DNA from 2 places in the Burkholderia cepacia complex sp. TUM26381 genome. Region 1 is predicted to be linked to the other one. Evidence: riboswitches for the same ligand, from Rfam matches in the RefSeq annotation. Region 1 holds a riboswitch; the other holds the start of a gene.

Region 1 (10,519 bases):
GGCGGGTCAGAATCGTTAAGTAATGTTATGCACCCTTAAGCGGATTTTCCAGGGAATTCGTCTGGCTACGGCGCGGTTCGTGCGGGGACGATGCGCGACGAAATGAATCTGTAAGAAATGGCTGCCGTCGAAGTGCGTCGGTCACGCGTGTGACCGCCCGTGCGTTGTTGCCGGCAGGTGCGCGTCGGGCAGACCGTCGCCCGCATCGGCGATCAGTCGCGCGACAGTTGCGGCATCGCCGATCGCTTCGATCGACAGCAGTGCGAAACGGGCGAGAAAGAGCGACGCATCGGCTTCGCCGATCCGGGTCATCGTGTGGCACAGGTCGGTGTAGAGCGTGTCGCGTTCGGTGTCGGTCATCATGCGGTCTCCTGACGATCGGTTTCGGTTTCGGTGGATGTGCGCGGATGGAGCGCATGATCGAGTGCGGTGGCCAGATCGTCGGCATGCGCGTCGTGCCAGCGGCCGAGCACGTGCCCGTCCGGACGGACGAGATAGACGGTGCCGTTGCGTGCACCGTACAGGGCGAACAGCCTGCCGTCGTCGTCATGGCCGCTGCACGCCGGGTGCCGTGGTGCAGCATGCCGCGCGAGCGTGACGAGTGCGAACGGCACGTGCGCCTCGTGCAGGCGTTGCTCGAGCGCGGCGAGCGACGGATCGGGTACGCCATCGCTCGTGAAGCAGAACGCGGTGAAGCGTGGTGCGACGAGATCGGTCAGGTGGCCGCGGCGTGTGTCGTCGCCAGGTGCCGCATACAGCGTCAGCGGACATTCGGCGAGTACCGTGCCGGGTGCCGGGCCGGCCGCGAACGTGTCGCGTTCGGCTGCGTTGAGCGGTGACGCCGCATACGCGATGGCCGATGTCTGGCGCGGATTGATCAGCGAACGCAGTGCCGGATGCCGGACCGCGAGCGTCAGCACGGCCTTGCGCATCAGTTCGAATGCAAACGACGGCGGTGCCATGAACTCGGTGCTCTTCGTGCCGTAGCGCAGGTTCTCGTGCGTCGCGAATACGCGCTCGTCCGAGTAGCTGTCGAGCAGGGCGTCCGACGCGATGCCGCGGATCACGTACGCGAGTTTCCACGCGATGTTGTCGGCATCGTCGATACCCGAATTCGCGCCGCGCACGCCGAAGATCGGCACGAGGTGTGCGGCGTCGCCGCAGAACAGCACGCGGTCGTGCCGGTAGCGTTCGAGCGTCAGTGCGTTCGCCTTGTAGATCGTGATCCAGATCGGCGACCATGCGCCGCGCTCGCCCATCATGTCGAGCAGGTTCTGCACGCGCGGGATCACGTTCTCGGGCTTCACGGCCGCCTCGGCATCCTCGTCGTCGCGCAACTGGTAGTCGATCCGCCACACGTTGTCGGGCTGCTTGTGGACGAGCACCGTCGAGCCCGGGTTCGACGACGGATCGAAGTACGCGAGGCGCTCGGTGGGCCGGTCGCTGTCGAGCGCGATGTCGACGATCACGTAGCGGCCCTCGTAGCTCGTGCCCTGGAGCGACAGGCCGAGTGCATCGCGCATCGTGCTGCGTCCGCCGTCGCACGCGACGACCCGGTCGGCATCGAGCGCGTAGCCGCCGAGCGGCGTGTCGACGTCCAGGCGCACGCCGTCCGGTTGCCGCGTCACACCGGTGACCTTCGTCTGCCAGCGGATCTCGATGAGATCGGGGCGGCGGCGCGCGGCGTCCAGCAGGAACTGCTCGATGTGATACTGCGCGAGGTTCACCATCGGCGGCAGCTTCTGGTTCCCGTCCTGCGGCATCGTGAAATGCAGGACTTCATCGCGACGGTAGAAACTGCGTCCGCCGGTCCACGGCAACCCGACGCGCAGGAAATCGTCGAGCGCGCCGAGCCGTTCGATGATCTCGAGGCTGCGGCGCGAGATGCAGATCGCGCGGCTGCCGTGGCAGACCGAGTCGTCGGCTTCGATCAGCACGCTGCGGATGCCGTGATTCGCGAGGCCGAGCGCGACGGCGAGACCCACGGGGCCGCCGCCGACGATCGCAACGCGATGCCGGTGCGTATCGATGCCGTCGACGCAATCCGGCAGATGCGCGGGATGGCGCTCGGCGACGAACGGATAAGGTTTGAACGTGATGCTCATCGTTGGCTTCCACCGTGGTCGGGTTCGATGCGCACGCATCGATCGACGCGTGCAGCAGGTCGATGCAGTATGAAAGCCGGTCGTGCCGCCGGTGTCCCCATTTCGGGTACGGCGAAACACGGCGCGCGTGGCCGCGCTACGCCCGGCGCGAACGGAAACGCGTCAGGGCTGCAGGCACAGCGCAAACAGCTCGCGCTGGCTCGAAATGCCGAGGCGCCGGTACGCGCGCTTCTGGTAGGTGACGACGCTCGATGCCTTCACGCCGATGGTCTCGCCGATCTCGTGTGCGGTCTGGCCGTCGAGCACGCCGCGCAGCACGTCGAGTTCGCGCTTGGACAGGTCGGGGCACGCATGACGCAACCGCGCGAGCATCCGTTGCGGAATGCCGATCTGCGTCGCGCCGGCGAGCGCGTAGTGATGTTTCGCGGCCTGGGCGATCAGCGGCGCGAGTGTTTCGATCGCCGCGATCTCGCGCGGCTGGAACGCGCCGCTGCGATGCGCGCGGTACAGGTTGATCGACAGCCACGTCGCATCGTCGGGCTGCATCAGCAGCGCCAGCCGGTCGGATACGTCGGGGCCGCGATAGCATGCCGCGCGATACGCTTCGTGATCGATCTCGTCGCCGGCCTGCCGGTGCAGCAGCAAGTCGTGCCGGTGCGTGCCGCGATGGGCGGTCGATACGATCTGCTGGTTGCCGTCGAGTGCGTAGAAGTGCCGCGCGTAGGTGTCGGCGACGTCGCGCAGGTAGCGGCCGCCGCGACGATCGGCGACCGAGATCGTGCGCGGACGATTGCCGAACTCGTACGCGAAGATCGTGCATTGCGTGATCGACAGTGCATCGTCGAACAGCGTCAGGACTTCGGCCGCGAATGCGTTCGGCTCGCTGCCGCCGATCGCGGCGACGAGCCGCGTCGCGCGGGACACGTCCAGCTGTGCGTTGAGAGTCGGTCGCTCGAGACGCCAGGTGCGCATGATGCGGGGAAGGGGCGGAATGGTCCGGCGATTGTAATCGGCGGCACGCGGCGCGTGAGTCGGGGGATGCCCGCAAGCGGGGTGAGGCGGGGAAGGGCGCGCACGATTTCGGCGCCGGAAAAGAGAAAAGGTCTGACAAGCGATGCTTGTCAGACCTTTATGTCTTGGTGCCGGAGATAGGAGTCGAACCTACGACCTTCGCATTACGAATGCGCTGCTCTACCAACTGAGCTACACCGGCAGCAGAGAAATGAAATTATATGGTGAAATCCGAGATCTTGGCAATAGGTTTTGCGAACTTTTTTTCAGCTTGCTGCTGCTGCTTCGCGAAACCCTCGATCCGGCGGACTTCCCGCTTTCACTTCACTGTGATGCGACCGGTCAGGGCCACATCAAGAGGCGCGATTGTACTTGCGCATCGCACCTCCGTCTAGTGCTGCAGTGCAATTATTTTGCTTCGTCGTGATAGCCGGTGACGCGCTCGACTTCGTTCTTCGAGCCAAGGAACACGGGCACGCGCTGGTGCAGGCCCGTCGGCTGCACGTCCATGATGCGCTGCGTGCCGGTCGTCGCGGCGCCGCCTGCCTGTTCGACGATGAACGACATCGGGTTCGCTTCGTACATCAGGCGCAGCTTGCCCGGACGATCGGGCGTGCGCTTGTCGGCCGGGTACATGAAGATGCCGCCGCGGTTCAGGATCCGGTGCACGTCGGCGACCATCGATGCGATCCAGCGCATGTTGAAGTTGTCGCCGCGCGGGCCGTCCTTGCCGGCGTTCAGTTCGTCGACGTAGCGCTTGACCGGGTCGTACCAGTGGCGCGCGTTCGAGGCGTTGATCGCGTATTCGCGCGTGTCGGCCGGGATCTGCATGTTGCTCTGCGTGAGCACCCACGAGCCGACTTCGCGGTCGAGCGTGAAGCAGTTCACGCCGTTGCCGGTCGTCAGCACGAATACCGTTTGCGGGCCGTAGACGGCGTAGCCGGCCGCGACCTGCTGCGTGCCGGGCTGCAGGAACGACTCTTCGGTCGCCTGCTTGCCGTCCGGGCAGCGCAGCACCGAGAAGATCGTGCCGATCGACACGTTCACGTCGATGTTCGACGAGCCGTCGAGCGGATCGAACACGAGCAGGTATTCGCCGCGCGGATAGTTCGCCGGGATCGGGAAGAACGTTTCCATTTCTTCCGATGCCATCGCGGCGAGGTTGCCGCCCCATTCGTTCGCGTCGAGCAGGATTTCGTTCGACAGGATGTCGAGCTTCTTCTGCACTTCGCCCTGGACATTCTCGCTGCCGGCAGTGCCGAGCGCTTCGCCGAGCGCGCCTTTCGACACGTTGTAGCTGATCGCCTTGCACGCGCGTGCGACGACTTCGATCAGCAGGCGCAGGTCGGCGGGGAGGTTGTTGGTCTCACGTTGCTGTTCGATCAGGAACTTCGACAGCGTGGTGCGGCGGGCAATGGACATGACAGACTCCAAAAGGCCAAAGAGAATCCTTGAATGGCCGCAATTTTACCTGTCGCGCCTCCCGTGCCGCCGGCTTTTTTCGTCCGGTTACATCGCCGGGCGGCCGAACCGGCCGGGTTTCCGGCGGCACCGGCGGGCGGGTCGCGCGTCGCAGCGGCGGCCGGCCGTGCGGTCAGACCCCGTGATCGAGCCCGGTTTCAGCCGCGCTCGCGCAATAAAAAAGCCGGCGCCGCATCAGGCGGCACCGGCTTCATCGCGCGAATGCGACGCGAGCGGCGGCGTTACGCGAGCGCCTTCTCGACGATCTCGCGCACGTCGCGCGACTTCGCGCCGGCCGCGACCTGCTCGAGCGCTTCGCGCATCCGCTCGCGCAGTGCCGGCGTGAAACGGCGCCACAGTTCGAGCGAGCGCGCGAGGCGTGCCGCGACCTGCGGGTTGATCGCGTCGAGCGCGAGCACCTGTTCGGCCCAGAACGCGTAACCCGAGCCGTCCGCCGCGTGGAATTGCGCGGGGTTGGCCGCGCAGAAGCTGAAGATCAGCGAGCGCGCGCGGTTCGGATTCTTCAGGTTGAACGCCGGATGCGCGAGCAGCTTGCGCACTTTCGCGAGCGTCGGCTGCGCGGGCGTGCCGCGTTGCGCCGCCTGCATCGCGAACCACTTGTCGATCACGAGCGCTTCCTTCTCGAAACGACGATAGAAATCGTCGAGCGCCTGCTCGGCCGGCCCGCTCGCGCCCGCGGCGGCGGCGGACAGCAGTGCGCCGAGCGCGGCCGCGCGATCGGTCATGTTGTTCGCCGCGTCGTACTGCGCGGTTGCGAGGCGCACGGCATCGGCCGGATCCTCGAGTTCGGCGAGATACGCGAGCGCGAGGTTCTTCAGCGCGCGGCGGCCGGATGCCTCCGGCGTCGGCTCGTAGGCGCCGGGCGTCTGGTGCTGCTCGTACGCGGCGAGCCAGTCGGCGCGCAGCGCGGTCGCGAGCTGGCGGCGCACGAACTGGCGCGCACGATGCACGGCGGCCGGATTGGCTTCGGCCATCTGGTCGGCGAGATAGGTTTCCGACGGCAGCGTCAGCGCGAGTTCGCGGAACGCCGGCGACAGCGTCGCGTCGGTCAGCACGCGGCGGAACGCGGCGACGAAGTTCTCGCCGAGCACGAGCGGCTCGTTCGCGGCGGCACGCGCGGCGAGTGTCAGCAGCGCGCGCGTCGCGAGGCGCTGGCCGGCCTCCCAGCGGTTGAACGGATCGCTGTCGTGCGCGAGCAGGAACGCGAGATCGTCGTCGCTGTAGTCGTACTCGACGATCACCGGCGACGAGAAGTTGCGCAGCAGCGACGGCAGCGGCGCCTCCGGCACGTCGACGAACGTGAAGGTCTGCTCGGTGTCGGTGAAGTCGAGCACGCGCGTCGTGCCCGATGCGGCGGCTTCGCCGTCGAGACGCAGCGGCAGGTCGCGGCCGTCGCGGCCGATCAGGCCGATCGCGAACGGGATCAGCAGCGGCCCCTGCTGCGTGTCGCGCGCGGCCGGCGACGCGTCGCCGTAACCCTGCGCGAGCGTGACCGTGTAGCGGCGCGCGGCCGCGTCGTACGCGGTGCGCACCGATACGCGCGGCGTGCCGGCCTGGCTGTACCAGCGCTCGAACTGCGCGAGGTCGCGCCCGTTCGCGTCGGCCATCGCGTGACGGAAGTCGTCGCAGGTCACCGCGTGGCCGTCGTGACGCTTGAAGTACAGGTCCATCCCCTTGCGGAAGCCGTCGCGGCCGAACAGCGTCTGGTACATCCGCACGACTTCCGAGCCTTTCTCGTAGACCGTCATCGTGTAGAAGTTGTTGATCTCGACGTAGCTTTCCGGGCGCACCGGGTGCGCCATCGGGCCGGCGTCCTCGGCGAACTGCAGCTGGCGCAGCACGCGCACATCCTCGATGCGCTTGACCGCGCGGGCCGCCGATTCGACGTCGTCACCCGCGGCCATGTCGGCCGAGAATTCCTGGTCGCGGAACACCGTCAGGCCTTCCTTCAGGCTCAGCTGGAACCAGTCGCGGCAGGTCACGCGGTTGCCGGTCCAGTTGTGGAAGTACTCGTGGCCGACCACCGATTCGATGTTCGCGAAGTCGGTGTCGGTCGCGGTCTCGGGGTTCGCCAGCACGTACTTCGTATTGAAGATGTTGAGCCCCTTGTTCTCCATCGCGCCCATGTTGAAGTCGCCCACCGCGACGATCATGAAGCGGTCGAGATCGAGCTCGAGGCCGAAGCGCTTTTCATCCCAGCGGATCGAGTGGATCAGCGAATCCATCGCGTGACGCGTCTTGTCGAGATCGGCCGGCTCGACCCATACCTGCAGCAGCTTTTCCTTGCCCGAGCCGGTCGTGATCTTCTCTTCGATCGCGACGAGCTTGCCGGCGACCAGGGCGAACAGGTAGCTCGGCTTGCGGAACGGGTCTTCCCACTTCGCGAAGTGGCGGCCGTCGGGGAGGTCGCCCGAATCGACGAGGTTGCCGTTCGACAGCAGCACCGGGTACGCGGCCTTGTCGGCACGCAGCGTCACGATGTACGAGGCCATCACGTCGGGGCGGTCGAGGAAGTAGGTGATGCGGCGAAAGCCTTCGGCTTCGCACTGCGTGAAGAAGTTGCCGCTCGACACGTAGAGGCCCGACAGCGTCGTATTCTGGTCGGGTGCGCACGCGCTTTCGAGCGTCAGCTCGAACGCGTCGGGCACGTTCTCGACCGTCAGCCCGTGTTCGTGCGCGCGTACCGCACCGTGCGGCGCGCCGTTCAGCCAGGCGCCGAGGCATTCGAGCGCTTCGCCCATCAGTTCCAGGTGCGGCGTAGGCGCGGCATCCGGATTGCGGCGCACGCGCATCGTATTCCTGACGATCGTGCGGGCCGGCGCGAGATCGAATTCGAGCGCGACGGAATCGATGAGGAAGGCCGGCGGCGTGTAGTCGGCGCGGCGGATCACGGTGGAGGAGGCGTTGTCGGACATGGTCGTCGAGATCGGTGGAGTGGGGGACGGGCCCGTTGCGCGGGCCAGGCGAACCGGGCCATTGTACAAAGGCTTGCGGCCGCGTGCCGGGCGAACTTTTTACCGCTTTCGGCAGTCCGCGTATTATCGGCATCCCGTTACGGTTCGCGCGGTGCGACGAACGGGTGACGGATCGACGAGGATCAACATGAAACGCGATTGGATTATTCGCGGTGCGGGCTGGGCGGCGGCGCTGTGCGTGGCGCTGCTGACGGGCTGCACCAGCTATGTGACAACCCAGGTCACGGCCTTCTCCGACTGGAGCGGCAGCGACGCGACACGCACCTATGCGTTCACGCGCACCGATGCGCAGAAGAACAGCATCGAGCAGTCGACCTACGAGCCGATCGTCGCGAACGAGCTGTCCGCGTATGCGTTCCGGCAGGTGCCGCCGGCGCAGGCGCGCTATCTCGTCGGGCTGACCTATGCGGTCGGCAGCGATCTCGTGACGGTGCCGCAACCGGTCTACTACGATCCGTGGTTTGCGCCCGGGCCGTACTGGCGGCGCGGGCCGTGGGGCCCCTGGGGCCCGTGGGGGCCGATGCCGGCCGGCTATGTCGCGCAGACGTACCAGGTGTTCGACTACACGCTCGGGATCCGCATCACCGAGCGCGCGACGGGCAAGGAGGTGTACAACGTGTCCGCGCGCACGACCGGCGACAACGGCACGCTGCTGTATGCGATGCCGTTCCTCGCGCGCAGCGCGCTCGCCGATTTCCCGCTGTCGAACGGCGCGGTCCGCTCGGTCCGGCTGCCGGTCGACAAGCGCGGCGGGCCGGCGGCGCCGGCCGCCAACGAGCGCGCGGTGCCGGCTGCACCGGCGTCGGGCGCGGCCGTCGCGAAGTAGCGCAGTATCCCGCTCGGCGCGGCCGTCCGGCCGCGCCGGCCATTCCCCTCCGTCAGACCCCGATACCCAGCAGCGCCAGCACGCCGAGCACGACGAACAGCACGGCTGCGATCCCGTGCACGAGCTTGGTCGGCAGGCGGTGCGCGAAGCGGTCGCCGAGCAGGATCGCCGGCACGTTCGCGAGCATCATCCCGAGCGTCGTGCCGGCCACGACGCCGATGTAATCCTGGAAGCGTGCGGCTAGCGCGACGGTCGCGATCTGCGTCTTGTCGCCCATTTCCGCGAGGAAGAACGCGACGAGCGTCGCGCCGAATACGCCGAGCCGCGAGCGGTTGGCGTTGGCTTCGTCGGCATCGAGCTTGTCGGGCACGAGAATCCACAACCCCATCGCGATGAACGAGAACGCGAGCGCCCAGCGCATGATCGACGGCGTGACGAGCGCGCCGAGCCATTCGCCGAGTGCGCCTGCGAAACCGTGGTTCACGAGCGTCGCGACGAGCACGCCGAGAATGATCGGCACCGGCTTGCGATAGCGCGCGGCCAGAACGAGGGAAAGCAGTTGGGTCTTGTCGCCGATTTCAGCGAGGGCGACGGCGCCGGTGGAGATCAGGAAAGCTTGGGACACGGATGGGGTTCCACGGGCCGATGTTGTGCGTGCGAGCGACGATCCACGCCGCGCCGGGCCCTGATGCGGCGCGCTGTGAACCATCGGTCTCGCCAGGCCAACGTGGCTGCGTCCGCCATGGCCAAACGGCCAAGTCTGTTGACGGACGCCTCCGTCACGATGCGCGCCCGGGGCGCGGGACATCGAGCGGAGCGGCTACTCCCCAATGAGCGGCGAATTCTAGCACGGCGGATTGCGTGCGGGAAAGCGGCCGGGCCGGTGTGGGGCAGCGCTCCGGCACGCCGTTACCGTTACGCGGTGGCCGCGCGGCGCGCGGCGCCACGCTCGTGGACGAGTTCGCCGGCTGCGTAGGTGCGGTACACCGCGCGGTCGTCGCCGAGCAGCGCGAACGCGAACAGCAGTTCCTCGAGTGAATCCGCGCGCTTCGTGCGACGCGCGAGCAGCGGCGTGGCCTGCGGGTCGAGCACGACGAAGTCGGCTTCGGTGCGCGGCTTCAGCGTGCCGACCGTGTCGGCGAGGTCGAGTGCCTGCGCGGCGCCGGCCGTCGCGAGCCAGAACATCCGCGTGGCGGTCAGGTGGTGGCCCGACAGCCGTGCGACCTTGTGCGCCTCGTTCATCGTCTGCAGCATCGAGAACGACGTGCCGCCGCCGACGTCGGTCGCGAGCGTGACCGGCACGTCGTGTTCGCCGGCCTTGTCGAAGTCGAACAGCCCGCTGCCGAGGAAGAAGTTCGACGTCGGGCAGTGTGCGACGACGGTGCGCGTCTCGGCCATCCGGCGGCGGTCCTCGTCGTCGAGGTGGATGCAGTGGCCGTACACCGCGCGCGGACGCAGCAGCCCGTAGCGGTCGTAGATGTCGAGATAGCTGCGATGGCCGGGGAACAGTTCGGCCACCCATTTCACCTCGTCGACGTTTTCCGCGACGTGGCTCTGCACGAACACGTCCGGATGGCGGCGCGCGAGTTCCCCGCACGCCTCGAGCTGCGCCTCGGTCGACGTCGGCGCGAAGCGCGGCGTCAGCGCATACATCTGGCGGCCCTTGCCGTGCCAGCGGTCGATCAGCTCGGCGCTGTCGTCATAACCCGATTGTGCGGTGTCGCGCAGGAACTCGGGGCAGTTGCGGTCCATCAGCACCTTGCCCGCGATCATCCTCAGGTCTCGCGCGTCGCTCGCCGCGAACAGTGCATCGGCCGACTGCTTGTGCACCGTGCAGTAGACGAGCGCGCTCGTCGTGCCGCACGCGAGCAGTTCGTCGACGAAGAAATCGGCGACTTCGCGCGCATGCTCGGGATCGCCGAACTGGCGCTCGGTCGGGAACGTGTACTTGTCGAGCCACGGCAGCAGGCCCGGCGCCGGCGACGCGATCATGTCCGTCTGCGGATAGTGGATGTGCGTGTCGATGAAGCCCGGCACGATCAGCTTGTCGCGCAGGTCGTGGACGACCGCGTCGCGCGCGAGCGTTGCCGCGAGTTGCGCGTACGGGCCGGCCGCGACGA
Region 2 (10,519 bases), on a different replicon from region 1:
CTCGTCTTGAGTCGTCCGGCGGATTCGATATCGCCGCCGGCGCGGATTGCAGATCGCGGCCGGTCGGGCCGCGGGCCGTGTCTAGACGAGAAGCCGGCGCGGTGGCCTGTCGATGCCGCCAGTCAGGAACGACACAACGACTGGCGTCGGAGCGAAAGAGGCGATCGCGATACCGATACCCGACGCAACGGACACCGCAGGGAGATCCGCCATGCCGGTGCCGAAGCAGCACGACCCGCACGCCGGGCACGGCTGTGCATGTCGCGCATGATCGACGTGCTCATGCTGATGCCCATGCTGGCCACCGTGCGCACCCGGCATCGCATGCTGCGCGGCCGAATCATCGGCGCGTGCCGCGCCTTCCGCGTGCGGCGTAGCCACGACCGCACCAGCGCCCGCGCATGCCATCGACACGGCCGCGAACGACTGGATCGGCAGGCTCAGCGCCAGCAGCACGACGAGGACGAATTTGCGCCAGTACGACATGGATGCGGAATCAGGCAGGCAATGACCGGATGGGCCGGCACGGCGCCGCAATGGCGCGCTCCGGAGACACGACGGCCGCAGCTTATCGCCGGCGCGGTGACGACGACATGGCCGAAACATGACCGGATTTTCATGAAACGCGGGCTACGCAGCGTGCGCGCTCCGTGACAATCCCGTCATCCGGCGGTCATCCTTCGCGCACGCGCGGCGCCGTAAGCTCAGGCGTTACACTGACCGGCTGGAATCACGGACAGCCTGCCTTACCATGCGGATACTGATAGTCGAAGACGAACCCAAGATGGCCTCGTACCTCCGGAAGGGGCTGATGGAGGCGAGCTACACGGTCGACATCGCGGAAAACGGCAAGGACGGGCTGTTCCTCGCGCTGCACGAGGATTTCGACCTCGTCGTGCTCGACGTGATGCTGCCGGAGCTGGACGGTTTCGAGGTACTCAAGCGGCTGCGCGCGCAGAAGCAGACACCCGTGCTGCTGCTCACGGCGCGCGAGGCGATCGAGGACAAGGTCGCCGGGCTCGAACTCGGCGCCGACGATTACCTGCTCAAGCCGTTCGCGTATGCCGAATTCCTCGCGCGCATCCGCTCGCTGCTGCTGCGCGCGCCGCGCAACGTGCGCGAGCTCCTGCAGGTTGCCGATCTCGAGGTCGACCTGCTCAAGCGCCGCGTGCGGCGCGCCGACACCCGCATCGACCTGACCGCGCAGGAATTCTCACTGCTGCAGTTGCTCGCGGAACGCGAAGGCGAAGTGCTGACGCGCACGTTCATCACGTCGCAGATCTGGGACATGAATTTCGACAGCGACACGAATGTCGTCGATGCGGCGATCAAGCGCCTGCGCGCGAAGATCGACAACGCGTACGAGAAGAAGCTGATCCACACGATCCGCGGGATGGGCTACGTGCTCGAGGATCGCTCGTGACCGCGAGCCCGGCGTCGTATTCGCTGCTGCGGCGCCTGACGGTCGCGTTCGCCGTCGTCGCCGCGCTCGTGTTCGCGCTGACCGGCGCGTATCTGTACCGTTCGCTGTCCGCAGAACTCACGCGGCGCGACGACATCGAGATCTCCGGCAAGCTCAACCAGTTCCTGCAACTCTCGCATGCCAGCGGATCGACGGCCGCGCTGCGCGCCGATCCGGCCGTGTTTCATGAAGTGCTGCTGTCGCACCCGGGCGTCTATCTCGGCATCTACGACGCGCAGAACCACCCGCTCGTCGAGCATTCCGACGAGGCCGGCAACACGCTCGCTTCCGTCATCGCGGCATCGCATCCGGCCGGTGGCAGCGCCGGCCCGTTCACCTGCTCGCCATCCGGCATCGGCACGTCGCGCTGCGTGTACGCCCGCGAAACGCTGCCGTCCGGCGAAGCGATCCAGGTCGCGCTCGCGCGCACGGCGACCGACCGGCATTCGCTGCTCGAAAGCTATCGTGTCGACATCTGGCTCGCGGCGGCCGTCGGCGCGCTGCTGGTCGGCGCACTCGGCTATGCGGTCGCGTCGCGCGGCCTGCGCCCGGTCGAGAGCCTCGGCCGGCAGACGTCGCGCATCGAGGCGCACAACCTGAACGCGCGCCTCGACGCGCGCGGCGGCCCCGTCGAGCTGCGTGAACTCGCGACGTCGGTCAACCGCATGCTCGACCGCCTCGAACGCGCGTTCGTGCGGCTGTCGCAGTTCTCGTCCGATCTCGCCCACGACATGCGCATGCCGCTCGCGAACGTGATCAGCTCGTCGCAGATTACGCTGTCGCGTGCGCGCTCGACCGAGGAATACGAAGCGCTGATCGATTCGAACATCGAGGAATGCGAACGGCTGCAGCGGATGATCGAGAACATGCTGTTTCTCGCGCGCACCGACAATGCGCGGCAGCACCTGAAGGCCACCGCGCTCGACGCGGGCAGCGAACTGCGCCGGCTCGCGTCGTATTTCCAGGCGCTGGCCGACGAAGCGGGCGTGCGCATCGACGTGCAGGGCGAAGCGCCGGTCATCGCCGACGCAACGCTGTTCCGGCGCGCTGTGAGCAACCTCGCGTCGAATGCGCTCGAACACGCGGAAGCCGCGTCGACGATCGAGCTGGCCGTTTCGACGCAAGGGAATTTCGCAGTCGTCGAAGTGACGAATCGCGGCGTCGCGATTCCGCCCGAACAGGTCGAGCGGATCTTCGAACGCTTCTACCGCATCGATTCGTCGCGGCACGGCGCGGCCCGCAATGCGGGGCTGGGGCTCGCGATCGTGAAGTCGATCATGGAACTGCATCGCGGCAAGGTCGAAGTCGCGAGCCGCGACGGGCGCACGACGTTCGCGCTCTACTTTCCGCGCAGCGTGGAAGGGCAATCCGGTTAGCGATTCTCATTCACGACGTTCACGTGACGTCACCCCATGCCGATTGCTTTCCGATGCGGCAAGCGTGCCCGCCATGCACGCGCCTTTCCTCATCCGATGCAGGGATATGCACACGCAAGCTTGCCGAAAGCAATCGGCTCGGCTAGACTGCCCTTCGTCTTTGGGGAGTAGCCTGCTTTCCGTCCCCCGGAAAGCGAACGCGTCAACACACTCGGCCTGCGGCCGTGGCGCGTTCAGCCGGATCGGCTTGGCGAGACCATAGGCGCATCGCGTCGTTCCTGGTCGGACGTCGGCGGATGCGCCATGGTTCGTCAGCGTCCGACCACGGAGTCCCCATGTTCCCCGCAACCTTCTCCCCGCGCTCCCCCGCCCGTTACGCACGTGCCTGCGGAGGTGCCGCATGACCTTCATGTTCCTCGAACTGGCGTTCATGCTGATCGTCATCCTCATCGCGGCCGAGGTCTTTACCAATGCGCTCGAACATCTCGGCGAACGCCTGAAGATTTCCGAAGGCGTTACCGGTTCGCTGTTCGCGGCCGTCGGCACCGCGCTGCCCGAAACGATGGTGCCGCTGCTCGCACTGGCCGGCGGCACCGCGAACCAGGCCGTCAACGAGGAAATCGGCGTCGGCGCGATTCTCGGCGCGCCGCTGATGCTCGCGACGCTCACCACGTTCCTGATGACGCTCGCCGTGATCCGCTCGCGCGGGCTGCGCGGCACGATCGCACCGGAGCGCACGGGCTTCGTGCGTGACATGAACTACTTCCTCGCAGCCTTTTCGCTGGCCACCGCCGCGATGTTCGTCCCGCATCACAACTGGGCCGTGCGGGCACTGCTCGCCGCGATGCTGGTCGGCATCTACGTGATGTACGTCGTGATGACGTTCCGCGCATCGACCCAGCTCGTCGATGCCGGGCACGGCACCGAAGCGCCGCATGCGATGTTCCTGTCGCGTCTCGGCCTGCCGACCAACCTGGCGACGATCGCGCTGCAGTTGCTGATCGGCCTCGCGTTGCTGATCGCCGGTGCGAAGGGCTTCATTCACGGCGTGGAAGGCGTGTCGCACGTGCTCGGCATCTCGGCGCTGCTGCTGTCGCTGATCATCGTGCCGATCGCGACGGAGTTGCCGGAGAAGGTCAACAGCGTGCTGTGGATCCGGCGCAAGAAGGACACGCTCGCGTTCGGCAACATCACCGGCGCGATGGTGTTCCAGGGCACGCTGCTGCCGGCAATCGGCATCATGCTGACGCCGTGGGAGCCGCGCCCCGAAGTGCTGACCGGCGTGATCATCACGCTCGCGGCGGCCGCGTGGCTGCGCTTCAATGCGCGCACGCGCGGGCTCGCGATCTGGGCGCTGCTCGCGAACGGCGCGGGTTATGCGGGGTATCTGGTCCTGACGCTGACGCGTTGATGCTGATGCCCTGACGCCAGGAACGGGCGCGCCGGCCGACGGACACGTCGGCGCGGCGCGCTTCGCTGCGCGGGACGCAGGCGGCAACAACGCCCGCTCCGGACGATCAGGAGCCCTTGACGAGCTTGACGATCGTCAGCGTGCCATCGACCTTCTCGATCCGCACCTTGACCTTGTCGCCCGCATGCGCATGCGCGAGCATCGCCGCATCCTTCGCCTTGAACGCCATCGTCATCGCCGGCATCCCGACGTTTTCAAGCGCGCCGTGCTTCAGCGTGATCTTGCCGCTCGCGGCATCGACCTTCTTCACTTCGGCATCGGTCAGCGCGGCATTCGACTCGGCCGCACCGTCCGACGACATCGTCATGCCCGACATGTCCATGCCCGACATCTCGCCGGCGGCAAACGCCGGTACGGCGACAGCGCCGAGCGCGACGACGGCGGTTGCGGTAGCGGTGGCGATCAATCGATTCATCTTCATCGTAATTCTCCAGTTGGGGTGGATGGCACGTTCGTGCCGGAAGGAACTGCATCGGAATGCCGCACCTGGCCCGCGCTTCGTGCACGACGGCGCTGAAACAGGAGCCACGCGGCGGGAATGACGAACATCGACAGCAGCGGTGCCGTGACCATGCCGCCGACCATCGGCGCGGCGATGCGCTGCATGACTTCGGAACCGGCGCCGTGGCCGACCATGATCGGCACGAGGCCGGCGAGCACGACGGCGACCGTCATCGCCTTCGGCCGCACGCGCAGCACCGCGCCCTCGCGGATCGCGTCGAGCAGCACCGCATCGGTCAGCGGTGCGCCGGCATCGAGCCGGCGCTGCAGCGCGCCCTTCAGGTACAACAGCATCACGACGCCGAATTCGGCGGCCACACCGGCCAGCGCGATGAAGCCAACCGACGTCGCGACGGACACCGCATGGCCCAGCACCCACACGAGCCAGAAGCCGCCGATCAGCGCGAACGGCACCGTCGACATCAGCAGCAGCGCATCGGCCGCCGAATCGAACGTGAGGAACAGCAGCACGAAGATGACGACGAGCGTGACGGGCACGACGGTGCGCAGTGTCGCCGCCGCGCGCTCGAGATACTCGAACTGCCCCGACCACGCGATCGAATAGCCGGGCGGCAATGCGACCTGTTGCGCGACGGCCTGCTGCATCGCACGGACCGCCGTGCTCAGGTCGACGCCGCGGAGATCGACGTACACATAGCCGGACAGCCGCGCGTTCTCGCTGCGGATCATCGGCGGCCCGTCGGCGATGTCGATGCGCGCGACGTCGCCGAGGCGGATCTGCGCGCCGCGCGCGGTGACGACCGGCAGTTGCCGCAGGTTCTCGAGCGAATCGCGGATCTCGCGCGGATAGCGGATGTTGATCGGGAAGCGCTCACGCCCCGCGATCACTTCGCCGACATCGTCGCCGCCGACCGCCGACGACACGACCGACTGGATATCGGCGACCGACAAGCCGTAGCGCGCGGCCGCGAGCCGGTCGATATCGACGTCGATGTAGCGCCCGCCGTTCAACCGTTCCGCAAGCGCGGACGTCACGCCCGGCACGTGCTTCACGGCCGCCTCGACCTGCGTCGCGATCGCATCGATGCCGGCGAGGTCCGGCCCGGAAATCTTCACGCCGACCGGCGTCTTGATCCCGGTGGACAGCATGTCGAGCCGGTTGCGGATCGGCGGCACCCACACGTTCGACAGGCCCGGCACCTTCACCGTCCGGTCGAGTTCGTCGACGAGCTTCTCGGGCGTCATGCCGGGCCGCCATGCGCTGCGCGGCCTGAACCGGATCGTCGTCTCGAACATCTCGAGCGGCGCGGGGTCGGTGGCCGAATCGGCGCGGCCCGACTTGCCGAACACCGTGTCGACCTCGGGCACGGTCTTGATCAGCCGGTCGGTCTGCTGCAGCAGCGCGCTCGCCTTGTCGGCAGAAATGCCCGGCAGCGCGGTCGGCATGTACAGCAGGTCGCCTTCGTCGAGCGGCGGCATGAATTCGCCGCCGAGCCGCGACAATGGCACGGCTGTCAGCGCGAGCGCGACGACCGCGACGCCGATCGCGAACCACGGGCGCCGCAGCGTCGCTTCGAGCAGCGGCCGGTACAGGCGAATCAGCACGCGGTTGATCGGATTCGCGTGCTCGTGCGGAATGCGGCCGCGCACGAGATAGCCCATCAGCACCGGCACCAGCGTCACCGACAATCCGGCGGCGGCCGCGATCGTGTAGGTCTTGGTGAACGCCAGCGGCGCGAACAGCTTGCCCTCCTGCCCTTCCAGCGAAAACACCGGGATGAACGACAGCGTGATGATCAGCAGCGAGAAGAACAGCGCGGGCCCGACTTCCGCGGCCGACGCCGCGACGAGCGCCCAGCGGCGCGCGGCCGTGAGCGGCTCGCCCGGATGCGCGTGGTCGTACGCTTCCAGATGCTTGTGCGCGTTCTCGATCATCACGATCGCCGCGTCGATCATCGCGCCGATCGCGATCGCGATCCCGCCGAGCGACATCAGGTTCGCGTTCACGCCCTGGTAGCGCATCACGATGAACGCGGCCAGCACGCCGAGCGGCAGCGACAGGATCGCGACGAACGCGCTGCGCAGATGGAACAGGAACACCGCGCAGACGATCCCGACGATGACGAATTCCTCGATCAGCTTGTCCTTCAGGTTGCCGACCGCGCGCTCGATCAGTTGCGAACGGTCGTAGGTCGTGACGATCTCGACGCCGGGCGGCAGCGAGCGCTTCAGGCCGGCGAGCTTCGCCTTCACCGCATCGATCGTCGTCAATGCGTTCTTGCCCGAGCGCATCACGACCACGCCGCCCGCCACCTCGCCCTGCCCGTTCAACTCGGCGATCCCGCGCCGCATCGCCGGGCCGACCTGGATGCGCGCGACGTCGCCGAGCAGCACCGGCGTGCCCGCGTCGTCGGTGCGCAGCACGACATGACGGAAATCATCGAGCGTGCGCAGGTAGCCGGACGAACGCACCATGTACTCCGACTCGGCCAGCTCGACGACCGACCCGCCGGATGCCTGATTGGCCTGACGCAGCGCATCCGCGACCGCCGCCTGCGTGATGCCGTAGGCGCGCAGCCTGTCGGGATCGAGCACGACCTGGTACTGGCGCACCATGCCGCCGATGCTCGCGACTTCCGAGACGTCCGGCACCGCCTTCAGCTCGAACTTCAGGAACCAGTCGTTGAGCGCGCGCAATTGGCCGAGATCGTGATGGCCGGTGCGATCGACGAGCGCGTACTCGTATACCCAGCCCACGCCGGTCGCATCGGGCCCGAGCGACACGGTCGCGCCGGCCGGCAGCCGGCTCTGCACCTGGCTCAGGTATTCGAGCACGCGCGAACGCGCCCAGTACGGATCGGTGTGGTCGTCGAACAGCACGTAGACGAACGCGTCGCCGAACGACGAGTACGCGCGCACGGTTTTCGCGCCCGGCACGCCGAGCAGCGTCGTCGTCAGCGGATAGGTGACCTGATCCTCGACGACCTGCGGCGCCTTGCCCGGATACGACGCCTTCACGATCACCTGCGTGTCCGACAGGTCGGGCAATGCATCGAGCGGCGTCTGTCGCAGCGAATGCACGCCCCATGCGGCGAGCAGCACGGTGGCCAGCAGCACGAGGAAGCGGTTCCGGACCGACCAAAGAATGATGCGCGCGATCATCGTTCGCCTCCCTGCGGCTCGATCTTCGTCAGCCGGTAGCCGTCGTCGGTCTGCGTGAACGCGAATCGTACGGTCTGGCCTGGCCTCACGTCCGAGAACGCGCGGGCCGACGGCTTGCCGAACGCCATCGTCATCGCGCCCCAGCCAAGCGCCGGTACAGGCTGATGCGAGAACGTGATGTCATCGGCCGTGACCTTCTCGACCTTGCCGGTGGTTTCATAGACCGGCGCGGTTGCCGCGACGGACGATGCGGCCGCGCTTGCCCCCGTCGCGCGCTCCAGCCGCGGCAGCACGCCTTTCAGGCTGGCTTCCGAATCGATCAGGAACTGCCCCGACGCGACGACCGTGTCGCCCTCGTTCAACCCGCCGAGCACTTCGGTGTCGCCGCCGACATCGCGGCCGGCCGTGACCGATACCGGTTGAAGCCGGCCGTCGCCGTTCTTCACGATGACGATCGTGCGCTTGCCGGTCGCGATCACGGCCTCGGACGGCACGAGCAGGCGCGACACCGTGTCCTTCGCGGCGACACGCACGCGCATCAGCATGCCGGGCGTGAGCTTCAGCGATGCGTTGTCGATCTCCACGCGTGCCTGCAGCGTGCGGCTGCCGGTGCTGATGCCCGGCAGCACTTCGCGAATGCGTCCGCTGAAGTGGCGCGCCGGATCGCCCGCGAACGTCGCATCGACCGACATCCCCGGCTGCACGTTCAGCGCGAGCGCTTCCGGCACCTCCACGATCAGCCACAGCGTCGACAGCCCGGCGATCTTCGCGAGCGTCTGACCGGGCGCGACCATCGCGCCGTCGCGCACGTTCAGCTCGCTGACGACACCCGTTTCCGGCGCGGCAAGCACGACATGCGTCTGCGCGCGGCCGGTGCGATCGAGGGCGGCGATCATGCCGTCCGGAATCGACAGCGCCCGCATCCGCGCGCGTGCCGCATCGAGCAGGCTGCCGTCCATCCCGCCGCGCTTCAGCGCGAGATATTCCTCCTGCGGCGCAAGCCAGTCGGGCACGAACAGCGACGCGACCGGTGCGCCCTTCGCGATGCGCTGCATCGGTGCACGCGCGTACAGACGGTCGATATAGCCGGTCACGCGCGACTGCACGACGTCCGCGCGCGATTCGTCGAACTGCGTGGTGCCCACCGCGTCGAAGCCCGCCGCCGTCTGCTGGCGGCGGACGGTCGCATAGCGGATGCCGAGGTTCTGCTGCAGGCCCGGATCGATCCGGATGCCCGCTGCGTTGCCGCCTTCGTCCGCATAGACGGGCTGCAACTGCATGTCCATGAACGGCGATTTGCCCGGTTTGTCGAAGTGCTGGTTCGGCACCATCGGATCGTGCCAGTACAGCACCTTGCGGGTTGCCTGCCGGTCCGGCATGCGCGTTGGCGAAGCAGCGGCCATCTCGGCGCCGCCCGCCGCATGGCGGGCGCCCGCGAAATAGCCGGCCCCGGCAAGCGCCGCGCCGGCGAACGCCATCAGCGCCGCGCGCGCCAGTGATTGCTTGGTCATGGTGTTCTCCTTCACTGCGCGGCGGCCATCGCCGACGGCACGACCTGATATTCGAGCTGTGCCCAGGTCTGCGATACGTCGCGCCTGAGATCGAGCACCTGCAACTGCGCGTCGAGTTGCGCGCGCCGCGCGGCGAACGTATCGGCGAGCGCCCCCGTACCGGCGCGGTACGCAGCCGTCGCGAGCTGCACGCGCTGGTCGGCGGCCGGCAGCAGCGCGGCGCTCAGGTTCGCGATGCGTTCGCGGCCGCTCGCCAGCGTGTCGGATTGCGTGCGGATATCGGCCTGCACCTGACGCAGCGTGTCCTCGTACATCAGGCGCGCCTTCGTCTCGAGTGCGGCCTTCTCGGCGACGTCGCGGTTCTGGCGGTTCTTGCGATTGAGCGGCAGCGGGATCGAGACGCCGACCGACACCATGTTCGAATACGCGCCGCCGCGCTGCTGGTACGCGATCTCCCACGTCCAGTTCGGGCTGCGCTCGCTGTTCGCGACCGCCGTGTCGGCTTCGGCCACCGCGATGTCGTCCGCCGCCGCGACGAGCGCCGGCTGCGACAGGCGCAGTTCGTCCGGCGGCAGCGACGACACGAACGATTCGGGCGCGGGCGGCGCCCCCGTCACGTCGGCCACCGGAACGGCCGTCCAGCGGGCCAGCGCGATGAGCGCGGTGCGATACGCCTGCTGTGCCTTGAGCACCTGATCCTGCGTTTGCGCGAGCATCACGCGCGCCTGCACGACATCGCTCGCACTCGCCTTCGCGCCGCGATACGACGCCTGCGTCGCCTCGAGTTCGTGATTCATGTGACCGAGCAGCGCCTGCTGCAGCGCGAGCGCCTGCTTCGCGTAAACGGCGTCGAGCCATGCCGTCGCGGTCCGCTCACGCACGGTGGCGAGCTGCGCGAGATAGCCCGCGCGTTCGCGGCCGACCTGCTCGTTGGCGAGTGCCGTGCGCAGCCGCCGCTTGTCGCCGGACACCCATTCCTGTTCGATGCCGATACGGCGCATCGTCATGAAGTCCTGGCCGACAGTGAAGCGCTGGCCGCCGTTGATCGGCAGGTTGTCGATGCCGGCCTTGAGCA

Evidence for each region. A riboswitch is a leader RNA that binds a small molecule or an ion and turns the genes downstream of it on or off. The one in region 1 is predicted to bind manganese.
Region 2: it holds a riboswitch for manganese, as region 1 does, so the genes downstream of both, ACWMMN_RS30235 (sodium:calcium antiporter) here and ACWMMN_RS05105 (TMEM165/GDT1 family protein) in region 1, are expected to answer to the same signal.

Annotation. Positions count from the first base shown of each region.
Region 1 is NZ_CM172006.1:1,058,700-1,069,218, forward strand. Features, by position in the region: gene ACWMMN_RS05070 (hypothetical protein) at 142-363, opposite strand; gene ACWMMN_RS05075 (FAD-dependent oxidoreductase) at 360-2,105, opposite strand; gene ACWMMN_RS05080 (helix-turn-helix transcriptional regulator) at 2,268-3,077, opposite strand; tRNA gene ACWMMN_RS05085 (tRNA-Thr) at 3,243-3,318, opposite strand; gene ACWMMN_RS05090 (class 1 fructose-bisphosphatase) at 3,525-4,538, opposite strand; gene pepN (aminopeptidase N) at 4,820-7,513, opposite strand; gene ACWMMN_RS05100 (DUF4136 domain-containing protein) at 7,701-8,399, shown strand; gene ACWMMN_RS05105 (TMEM165/GDT1 family protein) at 8,452-9,024, opposite strand; yybP-ykoY riboswitch at 9,119-9,240, opposite strand; gene guaD (guanine deaminase) at 9,315-10,519, opposite strand, start outside.
Region 2 is NZ_CM172007.1:2,999,944-3,010,462, forward strand. Features, by position in the region: gene ACWMMN_RS30220 (hypothetical protein) at 268-654, shown strand; gene ACWMMN_RS30225 (heavy metal response regulator transcription factor) at 752-1,423, shown strand; gene ACWMMN_RS30230 (heavy metal sensor histidine kinase) at 1,420-2,838, shown strand; yybP-ykoY riboswitch at 2,989-3,165, shown strand; gene ACWMMN_RS30235 (sodium:calcium antiporter) at 3,239-4,249, shown strand; gene ACWMMN_RS30240 (copper-binding protein) at 4,356-4,730, opposite strand; gene ACWMMN_RS30245 (efflux RND transporter permease subunit) at 4,727-7,933, opposite strand; gene ACWMMN_RS30250 (efflux RND transporter periplasmic adaptor subunit) at 7,930-9,444, opposite strand; gene ACWMMN_RS30255 (TolC family protein) at 9,456-10,519, opposite strand, start outside.